Regions from separate parts of the Variovorax sp. V213 genome, predicted to be linked through region 1. Evidence: predicted binding sites of a transcription regulator. Region 1 holds the regulator's gene; each other region holds the start of a gene.
The links. The regulator sigma-54, encoded in region 1, starts transcription at its own class of promoters, with help from an activator protein. The targets are predictions, from matches to a motif close to TGGCANGNAANCTGCTTT.
Positions count from the first base shown of each region.

Region 2: ACAM55_RS07110 (ammonium transporter) is a predicted target of sigma-54. The motif match lies at 2,763-2,780, and genes of this name have one in related genera.
Region 3: atzF (allophanate hydrolase) is a predicted target of sigma-54. The motif match lies at 4,488-4,505, and genes of this name have one in related genera.

Region 1 is NZ_AP028664.1:4,692,711-4,700,406, reverse strand. It holds gene argS (arginine--tRNA ligase) at 1-204, shown strand, start outside; gene ACAM55_RS22225 (SPOR domain-containing protein) at 212-949, shown strand; gene ACAM55_RS22220 (thiol:disulfide interchange protein DsbA/DsbL) at 1,122-1,769, shown strand; gene lptA (lipopolysaccharide transport periplasmic protein LptA) at 1,924-2,652, shown strand; gene lptB (LPS export ABC transporter ATP-binding protein) at 2,649-3,443, shown strand; gene rpoN (RNA polymerase factor sigma-54) at 3,461-5,056, shown strand; gene ACAM55_RS22200 (phospholipase D family protein) at 5,067-6,671, shown strand; gene ACAM55_RS22195 (hypothetical protein) at 6,673-6,798, opposite strand; gene ACAM55_RS22190 (YceI family protein) at 6,859-7,491, opposite strand; gene ACAM55_RS22185 (YceI family protein) at 7,550-7,696, opposite strand, start outside.
Region 2 is NZ_AP028664.1:1,454,733-1,462,428, reverse strand. It holds gene ACAM55_RS07120 (peptidoglycan DD-metalloendopeptidase family protein) at 1-447, shown strand, start outside; gene ACAM55_RS07115 (succinylglutamate desuccinylase/aspartoacylase family protein) at 463-1,398, opposite strand; gene ACAM55_RS07110 (ammonium transporter) at 1,490-2,692, opposite strand; gene ACAM55_RS07105 (LytTR family DNA-binding domain-containing protein) at 2,874-3,761, opposite strand; gene ACAM55_RS07100 (acyltransferase family protein) at 3,921-5,171, shown strand; gene ACAM55_RS07095 (PaaI family thioesterase) at 5,107-5,526, opposite strand; gene ACAM55_RS07090 (DUF4139 domain-containing protein) at 5,740-7,395, shown strand; gene ylqF (ribosome biogenesis GTPase YlqF) at 7,407-7,696, opposite strand, start outside.
Region 3 is NZ_AP028664.1:4,900,724-4,908,419, forward strand. It holds gene ACAM55_RS23130 (ABC transporter ATP-binding protein) at 1-765, opposite strand, end outside; gene ACAM55_RS23135 (ABC transporter permease) at 889-1,722, opposite strand; gene ACAM55_RS23140 (ABC transporter substrate-binding protein) at 1,725-2,729, opposite strand; gene atzF (allophanate hydrolase) at 2,747-4,459, opposite strand; gene ACAM55_RS23150 (M48 family metallopeptidase) at 4,581-5,444, opposite strand; gene ACAM55_RS23155 (AmpG family muropeptide MFS transporter) at 5,502-6,887, shown strand; gene ACAM55_RS23160 (beta-ketoacyl-[acyl-carrier-protein] synthase family protein) at 7,031-7,696, shown strand, end outside.

The DNA of each region.
Region 1 (7,696 bases):
GCTGCGAAGGATTTCGCGCCGCACGACGTCACTTTCTACCTGCGCGAACTGGCGGCCTGCTACCACAGCTACTACGACGCCGAGCGCATCCTGGTCGACGAAGAGCCGGTCAAGCTGGCGCGGCTCGCGCTTGTCGCCGCCACCGCGCAGGTGCTGCACAATGGCCTCGCGATTCTCGGCGTCAGTGCGCCGAGCAAGATGTGAAATGACCATGAAGAAGACAAACAGACAACGCGGCAACATCGTCATCGGGCTCATCGTCGGCCTGGTGCTGGGGTTGGGTGTCGCGCTGGGCATCGCGGTCTACGTGACCAAGGTGCCGATCCCGTTCGTGACCAAGACCCAGCGCGGCGGCGCCGAGCAGGATGAAGCCGAGGCCCGCAAGAACCGCGATTGGGACCCCAACGCGCCCTTGGCGGGCAAGGCCGGCGCACCCAAGCCGGCTGCCACCGGACCCGTCGCGCCGGCCGGCGGCGACACCACCGCCGTGGCACCGGCCACCGCACCGCCGCCGGCCCCGCCGGCCCCGCCGGTGCCCGTGGTGGTGGCTCCAAAGCCCCCGCGTCCGGCGCCGGTGCCGGCCGAGGCCAATCCGCTGCCGCCGTCGAACGATCCGCTGGGCGACCTTGCCCGCGCGCGGGCCGGCGGCAGCAGCAGCACCACCACCGCTTCCGCCGCGCCCAGCAGCAACAGCGGGGCAGCGGGGGCCGATCCGTTCATGTATTTCGTGCAGGCTGGCGCCTTCCGCACCACCGAAGACGCCGAGGCCCAGCGCGCCAAGCTGTCGTTGATGGGCGTCGAGGCCCGCGTCACCGAGCGCGAGCAGGCCGGCCGCACCGTCTACCGGGTGCGCGCGGGCCCGTTCAACAAGAAGGACGATGCCGACCGCCTGAAAGAGCGGCTCGACAGCGGCGGCCTCGAATCGGCGCTGGTGCGCGTCCAGCGCTGAGATCGACGAGCCGCCGGCCGCGGCATCCGCGAGCGGCGGTCACGAATATTCTTTAAGCTTCGCCGCGCGGCACGGGCCGCCGCCGACCCGGATTGTCCTGGGCAAGCCGCATGCGGGAACTCCGCGCGGCGCGCCGGCTCAGTCTGCCGTACCCAACAGGAGAACTCTTTCAATGAAACGTCGTGATTTTTCGCTGGCCGCCACCTCGCTCGGGGTGCTTTCCCTGGCTGGCAACACCGCGCACGCCCAGGCGCGCGTGCCCAAGGCCGGCACCGAGTACCTGGTGCTCGACAAGCGCGTGGCGGTCGATGCGCCCGCGGGCAAGATCGAAGTGATCGAGTTCTTCTCGTACAACTGCCCGCACTGCAACGATTTCGAGCCGCAGCTCGAAGCCTGGCTCAAGACCGTGCCGAAGGAAGTGGCCTTCCGCCGCGTGCCCGTGCCTTTCGTGGGCAACGACGTCGAAGCCAAGCAGCGCCTGTACTACGCGCTCGAAACGCTGGGCAAGGTCGACGAATTCCAGCCGAAGGTGTTCGACGCGATCCACAAGCAGCGCCAGAACGTGAACGGCGACGCCAACATCATTGCCTGGGCCACCGCCAACGGCCTGGACGGCGCCAAGTTCAAGGAGGTCTTCACCTCGTTCGGCGTGGCCAGCAAGGCCAAGCGCGCCTCGCAGATGACCGACGCCTACAAGGTGGCCGGCGTTCCGGCCCTGGCCATTGCCGGCCGCTGGTATGTGGACGGCGAAACGGCCGGCAACATGACCAAGGCGCTCCAGGTCACCAACTTCCTGATCGGCGAAGCCAAGAAGGGCTGACCCCCTTTTCCGGGGGGTATCACCTGCGGCCGGCGGAGCCGGTTTCGCGGTGTTTCCGGATGGATGTCAAGCCCGCTTTGGCGGGCTTTTTCATCCGTGCGTGCAGGGCTGGCGCCATCTGCCGCATACAATGCAGAGCAAGTTTCGTGCCTCTATGACATTGCACTCCTACTCCAACACCACCCCTCTTGTTCGCCGCCTCGGCCGCCTGACTCGCCTGAGCGTTGGCGCGCTGTTGCTGGCCGGTCTCGCCTCGGGCGCCCTGGCCGAGACGGCCGACCGCACCAAGCCGATGAACATCGAGTCCGACGCGATGCGTTATGACGACCTCAAGCAGACGAGCGTGTTCACCGGGAACGTGCTGGTCACGAAGGGCACGATCATCATCCGCGGCGCGCGCATCGACGTGCGGCAGGACGCCGAGGGCTACCAGTACGGGGTGGTCACGGCGGCTCCCGGCAAGCGGGCCTATTACAAGCAGAAGCGCAATGCGCCCGACGAGTGGATCGAGGGCGAGTCCGAGGTCATCGAATACGACAGCCGCGCCGACAACGTCAAGTTCATCCGCAATGCCGTCATGCGCCGCCTGCTGGGCGCCACGCCGAACGACGAAAGCAGCGGCGCGCTCATTGTCTATGACCAGAGCAACGACACCTACACGGTCAACGGTTCCACCGTGCCGCCGAACACCGGGGTGAATGCGCCCGCGGGCGGGGGGCGGGTGAAGACCATCCTGACGCCCAAGAGCGCCACGGCGCCCGCGCCAGGCGCCTCGGCTCCGGCCGGCGGACGGGCCGCGCCAGCGGCGCCCCAGCCGGCACCCGGTGCCGGCCTGCGCTCGACCACCACGCTCGGCGGCGGCGAAGGGGAAGGGCGCAAGTGATCGAAGCTGCTGGAATCCAGAATACCAACGGCACGCCGGGCAGCCGCCTGGTGGTGCGGGGCCTGCAGAAAAGCTACGGCAGCCGCAAGGTCGTCAAGGATGTCTCGCTAGACGTTCAAAAGGGCGAAGTCGTCGGGCTTCTGGGCCCCAACGGCGCCGGCAAGACCACCTCGTTCTACATGATCGTGGGCCTGGTGCGGGCCGATGCTGGCGAGATCACCATCGACGGCGAACCCATTGCGCACATGCCGATCCACCGGCGCGCCCGCATGGGCCTGAGCTACCTGCCGCAGGAAGCCTCCATCTTCCGCAAGCTCACGGTCGAGGAAAACGTGCGCGCCGTGCTCGAGCTCCAGCGCGAGCCCGATGGCAATGGCAAGCCCGCCCCCCTGTCCAAGCAACGCACCGAAGAGCGGCTCTCAGGGCTGCTGGCCGACCTGCGGGTGGATCATCTGCGCGATTCTCCGGCGCTCGCGCTCTCGGGCGGCGAACGGCGCCGGGTCGAAATTGCCCGCGCGCTGGCCACGCAGCCGCGCTTCATCCTGCTGGACGAGCCCTTTGCCGGCATCGACCCGATCGCGGTGATCGAGATCCAGCGGATCATCAGCTTCCTGAAAGAACGCGGCATCGGCGTGCTCATCACCGACCACAACGTGCGTGAAACGCTGGGCATCTGCGATCACGCGTTCATCATCAGCGACGGGCATGTGCTGGCACAAGGCACGCCCTCGGAGATCGTCGACAACGCCGAAGTACGCAGGGTGTACCTCGGCGAGCACTTCCGGATGTAAGGGAGGAGTCGGTCTCCATGAAGCAAGGGCTGTCCCTTCGCGTCTCGCAGCATCTGGCGCTCACGCCCCAGCTGCAGCAGTCGATCCGGCTGCTGCAGCTCTCCACGCTCGAACTGAGCCAGGAGGTCGAGCAGATGCTGGACGAGAACCCGTTCCTCGAACGCACCGCGGAAGAAGCGGCGCGCGAGGAATTCGGCCTCGATGCCATCGATACCCCGGTGCCGCGCGATGAGTCGTCGGGCGAGGCCGGCGAGAGCGACTTCGCCTCGGCCCCGACGAGCAGCGCGGCCACCACATCCAGCGAAACCACCGCGGCGGCCGACACCGACATTCCCGCCGCCGACGCCACCGAGCGCGAGCCCGACTGGGAGGGCGACGGCACCGTCGACATGGCGCCGGACGACAGCGAGTGGGGCAGCGACGCCCCCGCGCGCCAGAACAATCTTGGCGACGACGAGCGCGCCGACGCCACCGAACTCGCGCGCAGCCAGGAGTCGCTGCAGTCCTTCCTGCACCGGCAGGCGCTCAGCCTCCGGCTCAACGAGAACGACAGCGCCGCGCTGCGCTTCCTGATCGAATCGCTCAACGACGACGGCTACCTCGAAGATTCGCTGCCGGCGCTGGCCTCGGGCCTCGCGGGCGACGACAACGACCAGTTCGACGAACTGGTGCATCACTTCCAGGTGGCGCTCGGCCTGCTGCAGAGCCTGGAGCCGGCCGGTGTCGGCGCGCGCGACCTGGGCGAATGCCTCGGCATCCAGCTGCGCGCGCTCGCGAGCGAAGACGAAACCGAAGAGCATGCCCTGGTCCGCAAGACCGCCATTGCCATCTGCAAGCAGCCGATGGAGCTGCTCGCGCGGCGCGACTTCAAGCGCCTGGCCACGCTCACCCGCACCAACGAAGACCTGGTGCGCTCGGCGCTGCAGATCATCGCGCGCCTGGAGCCCAAGCCGGGCCGCCGTTTTGTCGACGTCGAGCGCAACATCGTGATCCCCGACGTGATCGTCACCAAGATCGGCCGCGGCACCAACGTCAAGTTCCGCGTCATGCTCAACCCCGAGGTGATGCCGCGGCTGCGCGTGCACGACATCTACGCCGGCGCGCTCAAGTCGCACAAGGGCGAGGGCAGCCAGGCGCTGTCGCAGCGGCTGCAGGAGGCGCGCTGGTTCATCAAGAACATCCAGCAGCGCTTCGACACCATCCTGCGCGTCAGCAACGCCATCGTCGAGCGGCAGAAAAGCTACTTCGTGCACGGCGAGCTCGCGATGCGGCCGCTGGTGCTGCGCGAGATCGCCGACGAGCTCGGCCTGCACGAATCGACCATCTCGCGCGTGACCACCGCCAAGTACATGGCCACGCCCTTCGGCACGGTCGAGCTCAAGTACTTCTTCGGCTCAGCGCTCGGCACCGAGACCGGCGGCAATGCATCGAGCACCGCGGTGCGCGCGCTGATCAAGCAGTTCGTGAGTTCCGAGAGCATCAAGAAACCGCTGTCCGACAGCCAGATTTCCGAGATGCTCAAGGAGCAGGGCATCGAATGCGCGCGCCGCACCGTGGCCAAGTACCGCGAGGCGCTGCGCATCGCGCCCGCCAACCTGCGCAAGGCGTTGTAGAAAGCCGTCGATGGCCGGTCGCCGCCTGCTGTCGCGCTGTGGGCATTGGGTCTTCGCCATGGCGGCGGCGCTGCTGCTTGCCGGCTGCGCCACCCTGCCCGACGAAGCGCCGCGCCCACCCACCAGGGCCATGGCCGTGTCGGCCGACACCGCGCTCGGCAAGATCGCCCTGGCCGCGCAGCCCGACCCCGACCTCAGCGGTTTTCGCCTGATGCCGGGCGGCGACTTCGCCTTCGACACGCGCATCCAGCTCGCGCGGCGCGCCCAGCGCACGCTCGACGTGCAGTACTACCAGATCGAGAACGACGAGACCGGCCGCTACCTGCTGCGCACCCTGCGCGACGCCGCCGGGCGCGGCGTTCGCGTGCGGCTGCTGATGGACGACCTCTACACCTCGGGCGAGGACGAACTGCTGCTCGGCCTTGCCGCCACGCCGAACGTCGAGTTGCGCCTCTTCAACCCGTTTCCGGCCGGGCGCGGCAGCCTGCTCAAGCGCTTCGCGGCCTCGCTCTTCGACTTCAGCCGCGTCAACCGGCGCATGCACAACAAGCTCTTCATTGCCGACGGCGCCATGGCGGTGGCGGGCGGCCGCAACATCGGCAACCAGTACTTCAGGCGCACGGCGGGCGAGAATTTTCTCGATCTCGACACCTTCGTGACCGGTGCGCTGGTGCCGCGCCTCGGCACCCTGTTCGACCAGTACTGGAACAGCGCCTACGTGCGGCCCATCCAGTCGGTGGTGGCCACCGGTGTGCCGCGCGAAGAGTTGCAAAAGCGCTTCGAAGCCGCCACCGGCCCCGACACCACGCCGCCGCCGCCTCGGCCCGCCCCCAACGACCTGCTGGGCTACAGCCCGATGGCCGAGGACCTTGCCACTGGCAAGCTCGGCCTGATCTGGGCCCTTGCCGAGGCCTACGCCGATTCGCCCGACCGCGTGATCGGCAAGACGGCGTCGTACGGCGGCGTGCCGCTGCTCGACGTCGACAGCGTGCGCTACAACGTGGTCGAGCAGATGCGCCGCGCGCGCTCCGAAGTGACCATCGTCTCGCCCTACCTGATTCCGGGCGAGGCCGGCCTGGAGGTGATGCGCGAGATCCGCCGTCGCAACGTGAAGATCAGCGTGATCACCAATTCGCTCGCCGCCACCGACGAGCCCCTGGTCCACACCGCCTACCGCCGCTACCGGCCGGACATGCTGAAGCTGGGCGCCGACCTGTACGAGCTCAGCACCACGCGCACCCGCCGCAGCGTGCGGCTCGGCCTCTTCGGCACCTCGGTCGGCCGGCTGCATGCCAAGTCGGCCGTCATCGACCGGCAGGTACTTTTCGTCGGCTCGATGAATTTCGATCCGCGCTCCGAAACGCACAACACCGAGATCGGCCTTTTCATCCGCAGCCCCGAGATGGCGCAGCAGGCGCTCAAGCTCATCGACGTGCTCAAGCAGCAGGGCGCCTACCGCTTGCGCTTTGCCGAGGGCGGCAACCCATCGCGCATCGAGTGGATCAGCGAGGAGGCCGGCAAGACCACCGTGCTGAACGAGGAGCCCGACTCCGATTTCTGGGGCCGCGCCATGCTCGAGCTGCTGGCGCCGCTCACGCCCGAGAGCCTGCTTTAGCTCAGCTTGCGCGCACGCCCGACAGCAGCTTGAGGCCCAGCAGCACCATCACGCCGCCGGCCGCGCGGTCGATCCAGGCCTTGTAGCGCAGGTAGGCCGACCGCAGCGCCGCCGCAATCGCAAACACGCCACCATCGCGCCCGCGATGCCCAGCAGTGCAACCGTGATGTCGGTCATGATTTCTTGGTTATTGCTGCACGTTGACGGCTTCGACCTGCACCAGCAGCTTCACCTTGTTCTCGAAGCCGAAGTTCAAGCCCCAGGTGATGCCCCAGTCGCTGCGCTGCACCGTGGTCTCGAAGTCGCCGCCGCAGACCTGGCGGTTGATGAGCGGGTTCAGGTAGCAGTTGAAGCGCACGGCCTTGAGTGTGACCGGTTTGGTCTGGCCCATCAGCGTGAGCGTGCCCGGCACGTCGACCACCTTGTCGCCGTTGAATTCGATGCGGTCCGCCACGAAGCGGCCGGTCGGAAACTCGGCCACGTTGAAGAAATCCTTGCTTTGCACGTGGCGGTTGAGCAGGTCGACGCCGGTGTTGATGGAGCTGATGTCCATCGTGATGTCGACCCTGCCGCTGCTGCCGGTGCCGTCGATCTGCACCGAACCGTCCTTGGTGCTGAAGCGGCCGCGGTTGGTGGTGGTGCCGTAGTGCCCCATCTCGTACATCACGAAGGTGTGGGTCGGGTCGATCACGTAGCTGGCGTTCTTCACCGGGCCGCCCGCGGGCCTGGCGGCGACGGGCGGTGCCGTGTACTCCTGCGCCGGGGCGGGAGTGGCAATGGTCGCTGCAGACAGCGCGGCAGCGAGGAAGAGCTTCTTCATGGCAATGGGCGTGCTTGGCGTGAAAACGAAATCGAAAAAAAGAAAGAAAAGCGGCGGCTCAAAGCGGACCGAGGCCAGCGAGCGTGAACTTGAAGCGAACCTGCACGTCGTTGCCGATCACCGAGGTGTCGGTCCATTCGCCGTCGCCCACCTTGTAGTCGAGCCGCTGGATCGTAAAGCTTCCGGTGGCCACCGCGTAGCCGCC
Region 2 (7,696 bases), 2.1 Mb from region 1:
GAACGCGCGCACCTGGCCACCGTGATGGCCACGTTCACCGACCTGCGGCCCGATGCGTCTCTGCAGATGCGCGTCCCCGTGCCGGGCCGCCGCTCCAGTTCGTTCGGCCTGCGCCGCGTGTTCAACGGCCAGTCGCGCAATCCGCACAGCGGCATGGACATCGCCGCGGGCACGGGCACGCCGGTTCTGGCGCCGCTGCCGGGGCGGGTCATCGATACGGGTGACTATTTCTTCAACGGTGGCACGGTGTGGCTCGACCACGGCGGCGGCCTGCTGACGATGTATTGCCACCTGAGCCGCGTCGATGTGAAGGTGGGCGACGTGCTGAAGACCGGGGAGCAGCTTGCAGCCGTCGGCGCCACTGGCCGCGTGACGGGGCCTCATCTGCATTGGTCCGTGATGCTGAATCGGGCGATGGTGGATCCGGCGCTTTTCATTGCGGCCTGAGTCGCCACCCCGACGTCAGATCGGCTTCGTCAAATACACCGCCTCCCGCCCCACGATCACGCGCTGCGCGGGCATGAAGATCGTGCAGTCGTCGCACGGCGCGCGGATCTCGTCCGGGCCGTTGGTGGCGATGAGTTCGCCCTTGGCAAAGGTCTCGAAGCCGATCAGCGGGCGCACGAAGGCAAACTCTTCCGACTTGATGACGTGCGTCTGCAGCAGCTCGAAGCGGCGCTGCGGGCCGGGCGCGGGCACGGCCGGGTCCTTGTCGACGAGGCCGAAGTGCGCCAGAAAATCGAGCGAGATGGCGGTGGCCAGTTCGGAGGCCGAGCGCAGAAAGTGCTGGCCGCATTCGGCCACTAGCGCCACGCCCTTGCCTTCGGGCAGGCCATGCCGGCCATGCTGGATCAGCGGCGTGCCGGAGCCGAGGCCGTCGGGCATCACCAGGTGCACCGAGGGGCGGCCGATGGCCATTGCGGCCTCGGCATTGCGGTCGAACGCCGGGTACACCCAGAACGGGATCACCGGCTGGCTGGTGGAGTGGATGTCCAGGATGTGGTCGGCCGCGCTCACCACCGGGCGCAGCACGCGGGCGCGGCGCAGCTCGGGGCTGTCTTCGGTGCCGTCGAGCCATTCGGGCGACCAGATGCGGTTGAGGTTGTGCACCAGTTGCCGGCTGTCGAAGGGCAGCGCCTTGTCGAAGGACTCGTACGCTTCCACGTTGGCAAAGCTCACGGTGAGCGTGCCGATCTTGGGGCGCACGTTGGTGTCGAGCAGGTGCGTGGCGGCGGTCATGCCGCAGATTTCGTTGCCGTGCGTGAGTGCGTTGATCAGCACGTGCGGGCCGGGCTTGCCGGACTCGAAGCGGTGCACGTAGTCGATGCCGATGTTGCCCTTGCGGTAGGCGGAGAGGTCGCGGGGGAGGACTTCGAGGGCGGGGGGCTGTTGGGTCATTGGCGTTGGCGAAATTGAAGCGGACAGGTCGGGCGAGTTTGCTACAGGCTGCGCTTTCGTGCTTCTTGACGCTTCAGCGTCGTACTGGGCCCTACCAGTTGGCCTCACGCTCCGGCGTAGCCGAAATATGGTGGATCGACAGGTCGGCCCCGTCGTATTCCTCTTCCTGCGTGAGCCGCAGCCCCATCGTGGCCTTGAGTGCGCCGTACACCGCAGCCCCTGCCAGCGCAGCCCAGGCCACGCCGATCAAGGTGCCGATGAGCTGCGCCCACAGGCTTACGCCGCCGATGCCGCCCAGCGCCTGCGTGCCGAAGAAGCCGGCCGCAATGCCGCCCCAGGTGCCGCACAGGCCGTGCAGCGGCCACACGCCGAGCACGTCGTCGATCTTCCACTTGTTCTGCGTGAGCGTGAACATCACCACGAAGATGGCGCCGGCCACGCCGCCCACCACCAGCGCGCCCAGCGGGTGCATCAGGTCGGAGCCGGCGCACACCGCCACGAGGCCGGCGAGCGGTCCGTTGTAGACGAAGCCGGGGTCGTTCTTGCCGAGCGCCAGGGCCACCAGGGTGCCGCCCACCATGGCCATGAGCGAATTGACGGCCACAAGGCCCGAGATCTTGTCGATGCTCTGCGCGCTCATCACGTTGAAGCCGAACCAGCCCACGCACAGCACCCAGGCACCCAGCGCCAGAAAGGGAATGTTCGACGGCGGATGTGCGCTCAGCGAGCCGTCGCCGCGGTAGCGGTTGCGGCGTGCGCCCAGCAGCAGCACGGCCGGCAGCGCGAGCCAGCCGCCCACCGCATGCACCACCACCGAACCCGCAAAGTCATGGAACTCGCTGCCCGTGACCGAAGCGATCCACGCCTGGATGCCGAAGGCCTTGTTCCAGGCGATGCCCTCGTACAGCGGATAGACGAAACCGACGATGACCGCCGTAGCGATCAATTGAGGCCAGAACTTGGCGCGCTCCGCGATGCCGCCCGAGATGATGGCCGGAATGGCCGCGGCAAAGGTGAGCAGGAAGAAGAACTTCACCAGCTCGTAGCCGCTCTTGGCCGCGAGCTCCGTCGCGCCGACGAAGAAATGGGTGCCGTACGCCACGCCGTAGCCCACCAGGAAGTACACGATGGTCGAGACCGAGAAGTCGACCAGGATCTTGACCAGCGCATTGACCTGGTTCTTCTTGCGAACCGTGCCCAGTTCGAGAAAGGCAAAACCGGCGTGCATGGCCAACACCATGATGGCGCCGAGAAGGATGAACAGCGCGTCTGCGCCCTGTTTGAGTGCGTCCATTGGAGCTTCTTGCAGTTTTTCTGGTTTGAATTGGTGCATGCACCCGAATTGCTCGGCGCAGCGCCATAAGAAAGCAAAAATGGTGCCTAAAGGCGCTTTGATGGTGCGGAACGAGCCATAAAGGGGCTTCCGGATCTGGGCCCGCACCGGAACAGGACACCCGGCGGCACGCTCGGTGCCGTCAGGTCGCCCCGGCGCGCAAAGCCTCGCGGTAGCGGCGGCTGCACGGCACCGTGGTGCCATCGTCCATGTGCAGCCGGGCATCGCCACCGTCGAGCGGCTCGATCTCCTTGATGCGGCCCAGGTTGACCGCGTGGCTGCGGTGCACGCGCACGAAATGGGCAGGGTCGAGCTGGGTCAGAAAGTCGGTGAGCGTCGCGCGCAGCAGGTAGTCGTGGCCGTTGACGTGCAGGCCGACGTAGTTGCCCTCGGCCTGGAGCCAGTCGATGTCGCCCGCGGCAATGAGAAATTCGCGCCGCAGCTTGCGCACCAGGAAGCGCTCCGGACGCGCGGGCGGCACGGGGTGTTCTGGTGCGGTGGGTTGGGCAGGCTCGGGCGGATCGAGCACGCGTGCCTCGCCCTGCAGCCGCAGCATGAAAACCCCGTAGACCCAGATGCCGAACACCATCGACAGGTAGGCACGCACGTCCTTCAGGTATTCGTAGCCCCAGCGCCCGGTCCAGCCCGCGTAGTCGTAGCGCTCCCCGAACGCGGCATAGACCATGGCCCGCAGCGCGAACATGGCCGCCACGTGCACCACGCTGAAGACGACGCTGGCCGCCAGGTGCCACGCCAGGTAGCGCAGCAGATGGGTACGCGCCAGCGGCGACAGCCGGCGCTGGATGGCCACCACGGCCGGCACCAGCGTCAGCAGCACGAGGTGACTCGACACTTCCCAGGTGACGATTTCCCAAGTGGCACGCGGCACCGCGCGGTCGCGCGCATCGACCAGCGCCACCATGGTGTTGAACACCGCCTGAAGCGCCATGAAGACGATCCAGAAGCCCACCTCAACGCGGCGGCGGATGGGCTCATAGCGCTCGTACAGGTTCTTTCGGGAATCTCCCATGCCCGGGATTCTCGCGATCCGCGCGCCCGGCGGGCAAATTTCGTCCCCGGAGGCCACCGCTCGTCACAAAAGGCCCGCGATCCGTCCCTTGGGCAGGCCGCGCGCGGCGCTTGGACGCAACCATCGGCCCTTCTTTGCCGCGTTTTCGAGGAGCGACCGATGAGCGCAACCCCTGCGACCCTGCCCACCCCATCCGACCGCCGCCACGACATCGACGCGCTGCGCGCGCTGGCCTTCCTGCTGGTCATCCTGTACCACGTGGCGATGTACTACGTGGCCGACTGGCCCTGGCACCTCAAGAGTCCGCACGCGGCCGAATGGCTGCAGTGGCCGATGCGCGTGCTCAACCTCTGGCGCATGGACCTGGTGTTCCTGGTCTCGGGCGTGTCGCTGGGCTTCCTGAGCCGCAACCAGGGCACCTGGGCGCTGCTGCGCAGCCGCGGCGTGCGGCTGATGCTGCCGCTGGCCTTCGGCATGGCGGTGATCGTTCCTTATCAGGCCTATGCGCAGGGCGTGGCCAGCGGGCTGGTCGCGCCGGGCTTCGGCGCGTTCCTGCTGCGCTATCTCTCGATGGGAGATCCGTGGCCGAAGGAGGCCTTTGCCGGCGCGGAGTTCGGCATCACCTGGAACCACCTCTGGTACCTGCCCTATCTGTTCGCCTACACGGCCATCATCGCGCTGACGCTGCCGCTGTGGAAATCGCCGGCCGGCCAGTGGATGCGCCGCCGCTTCAACGGGCTGCGCGGCTGGAAGCTGCTGTTGCTGCCGGCGCTTCCGCTGCTGGTCTGGACGATGCTGCTGGCCCGGCACTTTCCGCCCACGCACAACCTGATCCGCGACTTTCACCTGCACAGCATCTACTTCACCGTGTTTCTGTACGGCTACTGGATAGGCGTGGACACGGGCGTGTGGCGCGAGCTGGAGCGCCTGCGGCGGGTTTCGCTGGCGCTGGCGGCGGCAACGATCGCCACATTCATCGTGCTGAGGCTCGGCGCCAAGGGGCCGCCCTCCGGCGCGCCGATGGACACCTTGCGCATGCTCTACCTGTGGCTGGCGGTCGCCTCGCTCCTCGGCTACGGCCATCGCCATCTGAACCGGCCCTGGCCGTGGCTGCGCTGGGCCAACGAATCGGTGTACCCGTGGTACGTGCTGCACCAGACGCTGATCATTGCCGGCGTTGCGCTGCTGGCGCCTTTTGCATTGGGCCCGGTGCTGGAGCCGGCCTTGCTGGCGGCGCTGACCATCGTGGGCTGCTGGGCGCTGACCGACGGGCTGATCCGGCGCTTCGACTGGCTGCGCCCGCTGTTCGGGCTCAAGCCCCGGCGCACGGGCCCCGAACCACGGGCTACTTCGCCGGAGGGAGCTCTTCCACCGGAACCAGGATGGCGCTCCCCGTCGCCACGAGCTTGAGGCTGTCGCCCTCGCCCTGGCCATAGAGCTCGGCGGTCGCAAACACCTGCTTGCGGCCGGCCTTCACCACCTTGCCGCGCGCGATGAAGGCGCGCCCCAGTGCGGGCGAGAGGCAGTTGACCGAGAAGTGCGAGGCCAGCACCCGCCCCGCCACCGTGGCGGCCGCGAAGCCGCAGGCGGTGTCGAGCATGGCGCCGATGAGACCCGCGTGCAGGAAACCGGCGTACTGACCCATGTCCTCCTCGCGCCATGCCATGCGCAATTCGGCTTCGCCGTCAGCGGCTCGGGTCACTTCGAAGCCGGCCCAGCGATTGAAGGCGGCGGTCTTGTTGATGGCCTGGATGGTGTCGAGCATGGCGGTCTGTCTTTCAGGAAAAAAGAAGAATGAAGCAAGCGTCGAACGCGGTGAAGCCACTCTACGAAGGGCCCCCGCCATGCGCCGTCGCGCCCGCGACGCGCAACACCCGGCCAGTTGCCTTGGCGACAGCGCACTTTTTTTGCGGAGGCTTAACCCCGGTCGGCGAGGCCCGCCGTATGAGTGGAGGAACGATCCACTACCGAGGCTCCGATGAACGCTATCCCTTCTTCCTCCCTCTTCTTCCGTGCCAGCTTGCGCGCCACCGCCATGGCCGCGGCCTGGCTGATGCTCGGCACCGGCGCCCATGCGCAGGCCGTGGCCCTCGCCGCCGGTGCGGACGCATCGCGCATCACCCAGGTCAAGGTCTATCCCGGCAGCGCGACGGTGGAGCGCGTGGCGCGCGTCGCGGCTGGCAGCCGATCCGTCACTTTCGCCTGCCTGCCCGCCGGGCTGGACGTGCAGAGCCTGCAGGTGTCGGCCGGGGCGTCGGTGCGGGTGGGAGAGACTTCGGTGCTCAGCGAGCCGCGCGAACTCTCGGCGCGCTGCGCAACCAGCACGCTCGACGGCCGCATTCGCGAATTCGAAGACCAGAAGGCAGCGCTGCAGGCCGAGAGCGACGCGCTCGGCATGGTGACGGGCTATCTCAAGGGCCTCTCGGGTGGCGGCGGCGAATCGGCCCAGGGCGCACGCGCGCCGTTGGACGCACGCAACCTTGCCGCGATGACCGAGGCCATGCGCCGCACCGGGCAGGACTCGCTGCTGAAGCAGCACCAGATCCAGCGCAGGCAGGCCGACATCGACCGCCAGCTCAACCCGCTGCTGGCCGAGCGCAAGCGCTCGCAAGGCAACGGCGCCCAGGTGATGGCCGTGACCGTCACGCTGGCCGCCAGCGCCGATGCCGAGGTGAAGCTGAGCTACCAGGTCAACGGCCCCGGCTGGACGCCCACGTATCGCGCGCTGCTCGACACCGCCACGCGCAAGGTTCGCATCGAACGCCAGGCCCTGGTGGCGCAGGCCACGGGCGAAGACTGGCGCGGCGTGAAGCTGGTGCTTTCCACCGGGCAGCCGCGCCGCGAAACCGCGGGCCGCACGCCCGGCGCATGGCGCATCGGCATCGAACCGCCGCAGCGTGCGCCGGCGAGCCCGGCCCCGGCCGCCATGATGGCGGCGCCGGCTCCGATGGCGTCCGCCGACAAGCGCGCAATGGCCGAGGCTGCGGAGCCGCTCTTCGACGTGAACGTGTTCGACAACAGCTTTGCCACCGAATTCGCGGTGCCCCAAAGCATCGACGTGCCGTCCAACGGCCAGCGCGTGACGCTGGCGCTGGGCCAGCACGAAGACACGGCAAAGCTCGCCGCACGCACCAGCCCGCGCGTGGACCCGAGCGCTTTCCTGGTCGCAGAACTCGCGCAGCCGGCGGGCGTGTGGCCGGCCGGTGCGCTGCAACTTTACCGCGACGGCAACTTCGTGGGCAGCGGGCGCTGGAGCGCGCCCAGCGACGCCAGGCTCACGCTCTCCTTCGGCCGCGACGAGCTGGTGCGCGTGCAGCCCGAACCCGAGCAAGACAGCCAGGGCACGGGCGGCTTCGTCGGCTCCCGCGCCGAGCGCAAGGTACAGCGTGCCTATGTGGTCGAGAACCGCCACCGCACGCCCATCGCGGTGCAGGTGCTGGAGGCCGCCCCGGTGTCGGTCGACGAGCAGGTGCGCGTGGCCGCGCAGTTCTCGCCCCAGCCCGGCGAACTGGCCTGGAACAAGCAGCCGGGCCTCGCGATGTGGAGCTTCGACCTCGACGCGGGCAAGACCGCGCGGGTGGCGGCCGACTACACCATCAGCTACCCGAAGGACGCGCGGCTGCAGATGCGCTGAGCGCCCGCGGTTCAGTGCGGCTCGGGCGCCTGGCCTTCGGCGGGCTCGGCGCCCGGTTTGCGCTTCTTGCCGCGCGCCGCTTTCTTTGCCTGCCGCTCGGCATCGATGCGCTGCCCCTCCGCGAGCCACTGCGCAAACTCCTCGGGCGTCTCGAGCGTGATGCGCCCGAGGTTGCCGGCACGAAACTCGTGCATCACGATCTCGGCTGCCTTCTGCAGGTTGACGCGGCCCTTGCCCAGCAGCGCACCGCGCTTGCGACCGATGGTGTCGAGCACGTCCTCGTCCTTCATCCCGGCGATGG
Region 3 (7,696 bases), 210 kb from region 1:
CAGCGTCTCGAGGGTGCGCGGGCGTGCGTCGCCGTAGCGCAGGATCTCGGCCACCTTGGTCGGCCGCTTGGTCAGGAGCAGCACCTCGTCGGCCAGGTACACGGCCTCTTCGAGGTCGTGCGACACCAGCAGCATGGTGGTGCCGGTCTGCATGAACACTTCTTGCAGCTTCTCGCGGATGAAGAGCGTCATCTCGAAATCGAGCGCTGAAAAAGGCTCGTCGAGAAACAGCACCTCGGGGTTGGGCGCGAGCGCCCGCATGATCGACGCAGTCTGCTGCTGGCCGCCCGAGAGCTCGTAGGGAAAGCGCTTGAGGTCGAACTTGACGTCGAAGGACGCCACCAGCTCTTCCATGCGCCGGTCGACCTCGGTCTTGCTGCGCCCTTCGAGCTTCAGCGGATAGGCGATGTTGTCGATGGTGCGCATCCACGGGAACATCGCCTCGCGGTAGTTCTGGAACACGTAGCCGATCTTGGTGTCCTTGCGCTGCTTGCCGTCGAACAGAATCTCGCCCGAATCGATGGGGACGAGCCCCGCGATCATGTTGATGAGCGTGGACTTGCCGCAGCCGTTGGGCCCGAACACCGAGACGATCCTGTGCTTGGGAATGTCGAGGTCGAAGTTCTCGTACAGCGGCCAGCCCGCAAAGTACTTGGTGAGCCCGCGAATGGTGATGTGCGTGCCGGCCGGACCGGGCTTGAAGACGGGCCTGGGCACATCGGCGTACACCGGGCCGTTGACGACGATGTCAGTTGAAGCTCGCATGGATGCGCTCCTGTCGGGATCTTTGCGTGAGCTGCCACGGAACCGGCTTTGCCGGGCCGCAGGCAGCGCCCCCTCGCAGGGGGTGGGCGGCTACGCGCAGCGAGCAAGCCTGGGGGTGGTCCATTACCTTCCGCTCCAGTGCACGATGCGGCGCTCGGCAATGAGAAAGAGGATGTTGAGCGCATAGCCCAGGGCACCCGCCGCGAGGATGGCCGCATACATGCTCTTCACATTGAGCACCTGCTGCGCATCGATGATCCGGTGGCCGAGGCCGGCGTCGGAGCCGATGAACATCTCGGCCACGATGACGATCACCAGCGCCATCGACACCGCCGAGCGCAAACCCACGAAGCTGGGCTGCAGGCTTTCCCACACCAGCACGTCCTTGAAGATCTGCCAGCGCGAGGCGCCCATGACGCGCGCCGCCATCACGCGCTGCTTGCGCGCATTGATCACGCCGTAGGCACTGTTGAACACCACGATCAGCAGCGCGCCGAAGGCCGCGATGGCCACCTTGTTGACGTCCGACACGCCGAAGATCAGGAGAAACAGCGGAATCAGCGCGGATGACGGCGTGGAGCGGAAGAAGTCGATCAGGAATTCGACGCTGCGGTAGGCCTTCTCGTTGCTGCCGAGCAGCACGCCCAGCGGCACGCCGACCACCGCCGCAATCGCGAAGGCCTGCAGCGTGCGCCACACGGTCATCGCAAAGTCGGTGAGCAGCAGCCCGCCCGCGAGCCCCGTGATGAGCGCCGCAACGGTGTCGGCGGGGGTGGGCAGCAGGATCGGCTTGATGAAGCCCAGCCGCACCGCCAGGTCCCACGCGATGAACAGCACCACGGGGCCGATGAAGGGCAGCAGCCGGTCGCGCAGCGGCGGCTTGGGTATCGTCGCCGCATTGGCACCGGCGGCCGGTGGTGTCCACGGCGCGGCCGTGGTCGTGCTTGCGTCGGCCATGGTCAGGCTTTGTAGAGCAGGCCGTCCACCAGCACCTTCTTCTCGAAGATGCCCTTTTCGGTGAACAGGTCGTAGAACTTCTGGAAGTACGCGACGTCGCTCGGCTTGAACTCGTTGTAGAGCATGTACGAGGCGAGCGGCACTTCGGCCGTGAGGCTGCCTTCGATGGCGGTGTAGCCCTTCATGTGCTGGCGCGCGTCGTCGGGTTTGCTGCGCACCAGGTCCACGCCGCGCGCATAGGCGGCGATGTACTTCCTTGCCGCATCGGGGTTCTTCTTGATGAACTCGCTGGTGAGGCTGGCCGCGCCGCCATGCCAGGGCGCCATCGGGTCGCCGAGGATGTACCTGGCGACCACGCCGGCCTCGATGACGCGCGTGGTGCCGTTCATGCGGCCCACGGTGCCGGTGGGCTCGAGCGTGTAGCAGGCGTCGACCTGCCCCGCGACGAGCGCGGCCACGTGCTGGCCGATGGGCAGCTCGCTCACCGTGGCGCCCTTGGCGCCCGCGCGTTCGAGCATGGTCTTGCACAGGGTCACGTTCTGGATGCCGGGGCCGGACGCGATCTTCTTGCCGGCCAGATCGGCCATGGTCTTGATCGGGCTGTCCTTGGCGACGATGAATTCGTCGAGCACGAACTTGGCGTTGCTCGGGTTGGTGCAGAAGATCTTGAAGAGCCCTGGCTGCGCGATCTCGCCGATGGCGAGGTTGGCCGAGCCGGTGCCGTTGGAGCTGCCGTCGCAGCGGCCCGCGAGCATGCCTTCCATGACCTGCTGCGCGCCCGCGAACTTGAGCGGCTCCACGTCGAGCCCGGCTTCCTTGAAGTAGCCGCGGTCGACCGCGGCAAAGAAGGGCAGGCCCGCGGCCACGGGCCAGAAGCCGATGCGGATCTTCGGCGCGGCTTGCGCGCGCACGATGGCGGGCGCAGCCAGCACGGCCAGCCCCGCGGCGCCGGCCTGCAGCAGCTGGCGGCGCGACGCGGCGGCGGACGATTTCTCAGGGGTGCTCATGAAGACTCCTCGATCGGTCAGGTTGGAATGGCTTGGGAAGGAGCGGTGCGGCTCGCGATGTAGGCGCGCCAGCCGCCGTGGTGGCTCACGTCTTCCGCATCGGCCAGTGCATGGCCCTCGCAGATGAAGCCGTGCACCCAGCTGCCGTCGGCAAGCTCGACGCTGCCCAGGCCCAGCGGGGGCGGAATCAGGGCCAGGAAGCTGCCGACCTGGGTGACGGGAACCGACCACACTTCGAGCGCAATGGCCGCTCCGCCGGTGGCGCTGCGCTGCAGCCCCGGTTTGGGCGGCACGGTGCCCGGCAGCGCATGCAGGCGGTAGCGCGGCGAGGTGGTGGTGGCGCGCAGCAGCGTGGCGCCGCGTTCGGTGAGCTGGCCATTGAGCGGCATGCCCGAAAGATGCGCGCCGACGACGGCGATGGGCATGCTCTGCGCCGACGGAGCACCCAGGCCAGGCACGGGCTTGGGTTCGGGCAGCGGCAATCCCGTCGCGCCCTGCGGCAGGCCGGTGGCATGGTGGTAGCGCTGGCCCAGCTCGGCCAGCGCGAGATCGCTGCCGCAGGGGCCGATCAGCGTGATGCCGAAGGGCAGGCCGTCGGCGCGCAGCGCACTCGGCACCGAGATGGCGGCGTAGTCGAGCAGGTTGACGAAGTTGGTGTACGCGCCAAGGTTGCGATTGAGCACGACCGGGTCGGCGCGCATCTGTTCGCGCGTGTAGTGCGTGGGCGCGGTCGGCACCAGCAGCAGGTCGATGCCGCGCCACATCGGCTCGGCCTGCTGCGCGAGCGCGCGCAGCCGGGTCTGGGCCTCGAACACGTCGGCGGCGTCGTAGCCGCGACCGCTCTCGAGAATGCCGCGCACCGGTTCGATCACCTGCGAGCCGTGCGCATCGAAGAACTCGCGCACTGCGGCATAGCGCTCGGCCACCAGGGCGCTTTCATAGAGCAGCGCGGCGGCTTCGGCCAGCGGCGCGTAGGGGATCGCCACGGCCGTGCCGCCGAGGGCAACGAGCCGGGCCTGCGCATCGCGAAAGGCGTCTTCGGCCACGGCATCGCCGAAGAAGCTCAACGTGTCGGGCACGCCGAAGCGGAAGTCGGAGGGAAACGGGTCGCTGCGCAGCGCAAGTTCCCGCGAATAGGGATCGCGCGCGTCGGGCCCGGCGGCCGCCAGGAGCACGTCGACGGCCAGGGCCACGGTGCACGCGAAGATCGACACGCAGTCCGCACTCTGGGCGGCGGGCACCACGCCGAAGGCACTCAGCAGGCCGCGCGAAGGCTTGATGCCGACGATGTTGTTGAGCCCGGCAGGCACCCGGCCCGAGCCCGCGGTGTCGGTACCCAGCGCGAAATCGACCTCGCCGGTGGCCACCACGTAGGCCGAACCCGAGCTGGAGCCGCCCGAGACATAGCGCGGGTCGAAGGCGTTGGGCACTTCGCCGTAGGGGGAGCGCGTGCCGTTCAGGCCGCAGGCGAACTGGTCGAGATTTGTCTTGCCCAGCAGCGATGCACCGGCATCGAGCAGTTTCTGCACCACCGCCGCATGTGCCGGGGGCCTGCGATCGAAGGCCGGACAGGCCGCCGTGGTGGGCTCGCCGGCCACGTCGATGTTGTCCTTGACGGCAAAGCGCAGGCCGGCGAGCGGCCGGTTGCCGGTGTCCGCGCCGGGCACGGGCTGCGCGAAGCGTGCGATCCACGCCGCGGCAGGCGATCCGTTTTCTTCATGCACCATCATCAGGCATCCAAACTTGTGTACAAGTCGAGATGCAAGCAATGTGCCAGGCGGATCAGGGGCCGCCGTTCAGAAGTCGTACCTGGGCGTTGCTCCCTCTCCCTCCGGGAGAGGGAGTCATGCATCAGCCCCGCTTGGCGTCTCGGTAAAGCTTCTCCACCTTCGGCAGATTGGCTTCGAGCTGCTGGATGCGGTCCGGGCCGCTCGGATGGGTGGACAGAAAACTCAGTCCGCCCTGGTTCTTGGACGCCGCGGCCATCTTCTTCCAGAGCGACACCGAGGCCTGGGGGTCGTAGCCCGCGCGGGCCGCGAGCTCCAGGCCCACGAGATCGGCCTCGGTCTCGTCGCTGCGGCTGAACTTCAGCGTGAGCAGCTGCGTGCCGGCACGGGCCGCCAGGTCGCCCATCTGGCCGAGCCCCAGCAGCTGCGCGCCGATGGAGAGCGCGGCGCCGGTGCCGGCGCTCTTGGCCAGGCGGGCACGCGCATGCTCGCGCAGCGCATGGGCCATCTCATGCCCCATCACCATGGCGACCTCGTCGTCGCTGAGCTTGAGCTGTTCGAGGATGCCGCTGAAGAAAGCAATCTTGCCGCCGGGCATGCAGAAGGCGTTGATCTGCTTGCTGCCGATGAGGTTGACCTCCCATTTCCACTGGCGCGCCCGCGTGTTCCACGGCGTGGCGAAGGGAATCAGGCGGTTTGCGATGGTGCGCAGCCGCTGCAATTGCGCGTTGCCGTCGCCGGCGAGCGCACTCTTGGCGCGCGCCTTTTCGAGCAACTGGCCGTACTGCTGCACGCCGGCGGCCTCGATCCGGTCGGCCGGCACCAGGTTGCGCGCCATCGATGCATTGCCCACGTTCACCTGCGCCAGCGCCGGGCCGGTGAGCACCGCGCCGGCCGCCGCAAGCAGAAAAGCCCGCCGCGGCTGCCAGGCCGAGGAGCGGGAAGCCAAAGCCGCGGAAGAAACGAAGGAATCGCATCGTGTGCACATGCGCGGATCATAGGAACAAACGTGGCAAAAAGACCGCTCGGCGCCAAGCGCACCCTCATGGACAATCCGAGGTTCATGTCTGCCCAGCCTGCCGAAACTCCCACCGCCTCTTCCCTGCCCTGGCGCGACGCGCTGAAGGTCTATCTCGAGCCCGCCACCCTGCGCATGCTGGCGCTCGGCTTTTCGGCCGGGTTGCCGCTTCTGCTGGTGCTGGGCACGCTGAGCTTCCGCCTCCGCGAAGCGGGCATCGACCGCACCACCATCGGCTACCTGAGCTGGGTCGGGCTGGCCTACGGCTTCAAGTGGGTCTGGGCGCCGCTGGTCGACCGGCTTCCGCTGCCGCCGCTGACCACGCTGCTGGGCCGCCGGCGCGGCTGGCTGCTGCTGGCGCAGGGGGTGGTGATCGCGGGGCTTGTCGGCATGGCGCTGAACGACCCGCGCCAGGGCCTCGTGCCGCTGATCTGGTGCGCGCTGCTGGTGGCCTTCGGCTCGGCCACGCAGGACATTGCGCTGGACGCCTTTCGCATCGAATCGGCCGAAACCCGCAAGCAGGCCGCGCTCGCGGCCGCCTACCAGACCGGCTACCGGCTCGCGATGATCTGGGCCGGCGCCGGCGTGCTGTGGGTCGCGGCCTGGGCCGAGGTGGCCCCGGCCGCGGCCGCCACGGGTGCGGCGGCCTACCAGAACGGCGCCTGGAAAACGGCCTACCTGGTGATGGCGGCCTCGATGGCGGTCGGCGTGCTCACGGTGCTGCTGTCGCCCGAACCCGTGCGGCGCGTGCTGCCCAAGGCAAGGAACGCCGCTGAATGGCTGCAAAGCGTGCTGATCGAGCCCTTTGCCGACTTCATCCGCCGCTACAAATGGCAGGCCGCGCTGATTCTCTCGCTGATTGCCATCTACCGCATCAGCGACGTGGTGATGGGCATCATGGCCAACCCCTTCTACGTGGACATGGGCTTCACCAAGGACGAAGTGGCCACGGTGAGCAAGATCTACGGCGTGGTCATGACGCTGGCGGGCGCCTTCGTGGGCGGCGTGCTGTCGATGCGCCTGGGCGTGATGCGCGTGCTCATGCTGGGCGCGGTGCTCAGCGCCGCGAGCAACCTGCTCTTTGCCTGGCTGGCCTCGCGCGGGCACGACCTGACGGCGCTGATCGCGGTGGTGTCGGCCGACAACCTGGCGGGCGGCATTGCCTCGGCGGCCTTCATCGCCTATCTGTCGAGCCTGACGAACATCGGCTACTCGGCCACGCAGTACGCCTTGTTCAGCTCGCTGATGCTGCTGCTGCCGAAGTTCATTGCCGGCTACTCGGGCGTGTTTGTCGACGCCTACGGCTACGCCCAGTTCTTCACCGCCACCGCCCTCCTGGGCCTGCCGGTGCTGCTGCTGGTGGCGCTGGCCGCCCGCATCACCACGACCACAGGCCCCGCCGAGCGTCAATAGAGCACGGGCCTTATAGGAAAACAGCTGACGCGGCCCGGCCCGCTCAACTGGTAGGCTTTCACAATTCGTTTACCTTTCCGGTTACCTTTCGCTTCGCTTATACAAAAGCGTTTCCTCCTTCTGCCTGCAACCCCACAAGCAACGTGCCGCCCCGCATTTCTCCTCTTCAGATCAGCGCCTACACGGCCACTTCGGCCGTCGGCGTCGGCAAGGAGCCGCTCGCCCTGGCACTCGCGCAGTCGCGCAGCGGCCTGCGCGCCAACGATTTCGGCGATGCACCGCTGCCCACGTGGATCGGCCGGGTCGACGGGCTCGAAGACATTCGCCTGCCGCAAGCGCTGGCTTCCTGGGACTGCCGCAACAACCGGCTCGCCTGGCTGGGCCTGCATGCGGACGGGTTCCTTGAAGCCGTGGCGGCCGCGCGGGCCAGGTACGGTGCCTCGCGCATCGCGCTGATCCTGGGCACCTCGACGTCCAGCATCGGCGAAACGGAGCTGGCCTATACGCAGCTCGATGCCGATGGCCTCTTTCCCCCGCACCAGCGCCGGGCGGCGGTGCACACGCCGCACTCGCTGGCCATGTTCGTGCAGCAGGTGCTCGGGCTCAACGGGCCCAGCGAGACGATTTCGACCGCCTGTTCGTCGAGCGCCAAGGTGTTTGCCTCGGCCGAGCGGCTGATCCGCCTCGGGCTGGCCGACGCCGCGGTGGTGGGCGGGGTCGACACGCTGTGCGGCAGCGTGCTGTTCGGCTTCAACTCGCTCGAACTGGTGTCGAACGAACCGTGCCGGCCCTTCGACGCCGGCCGCAAG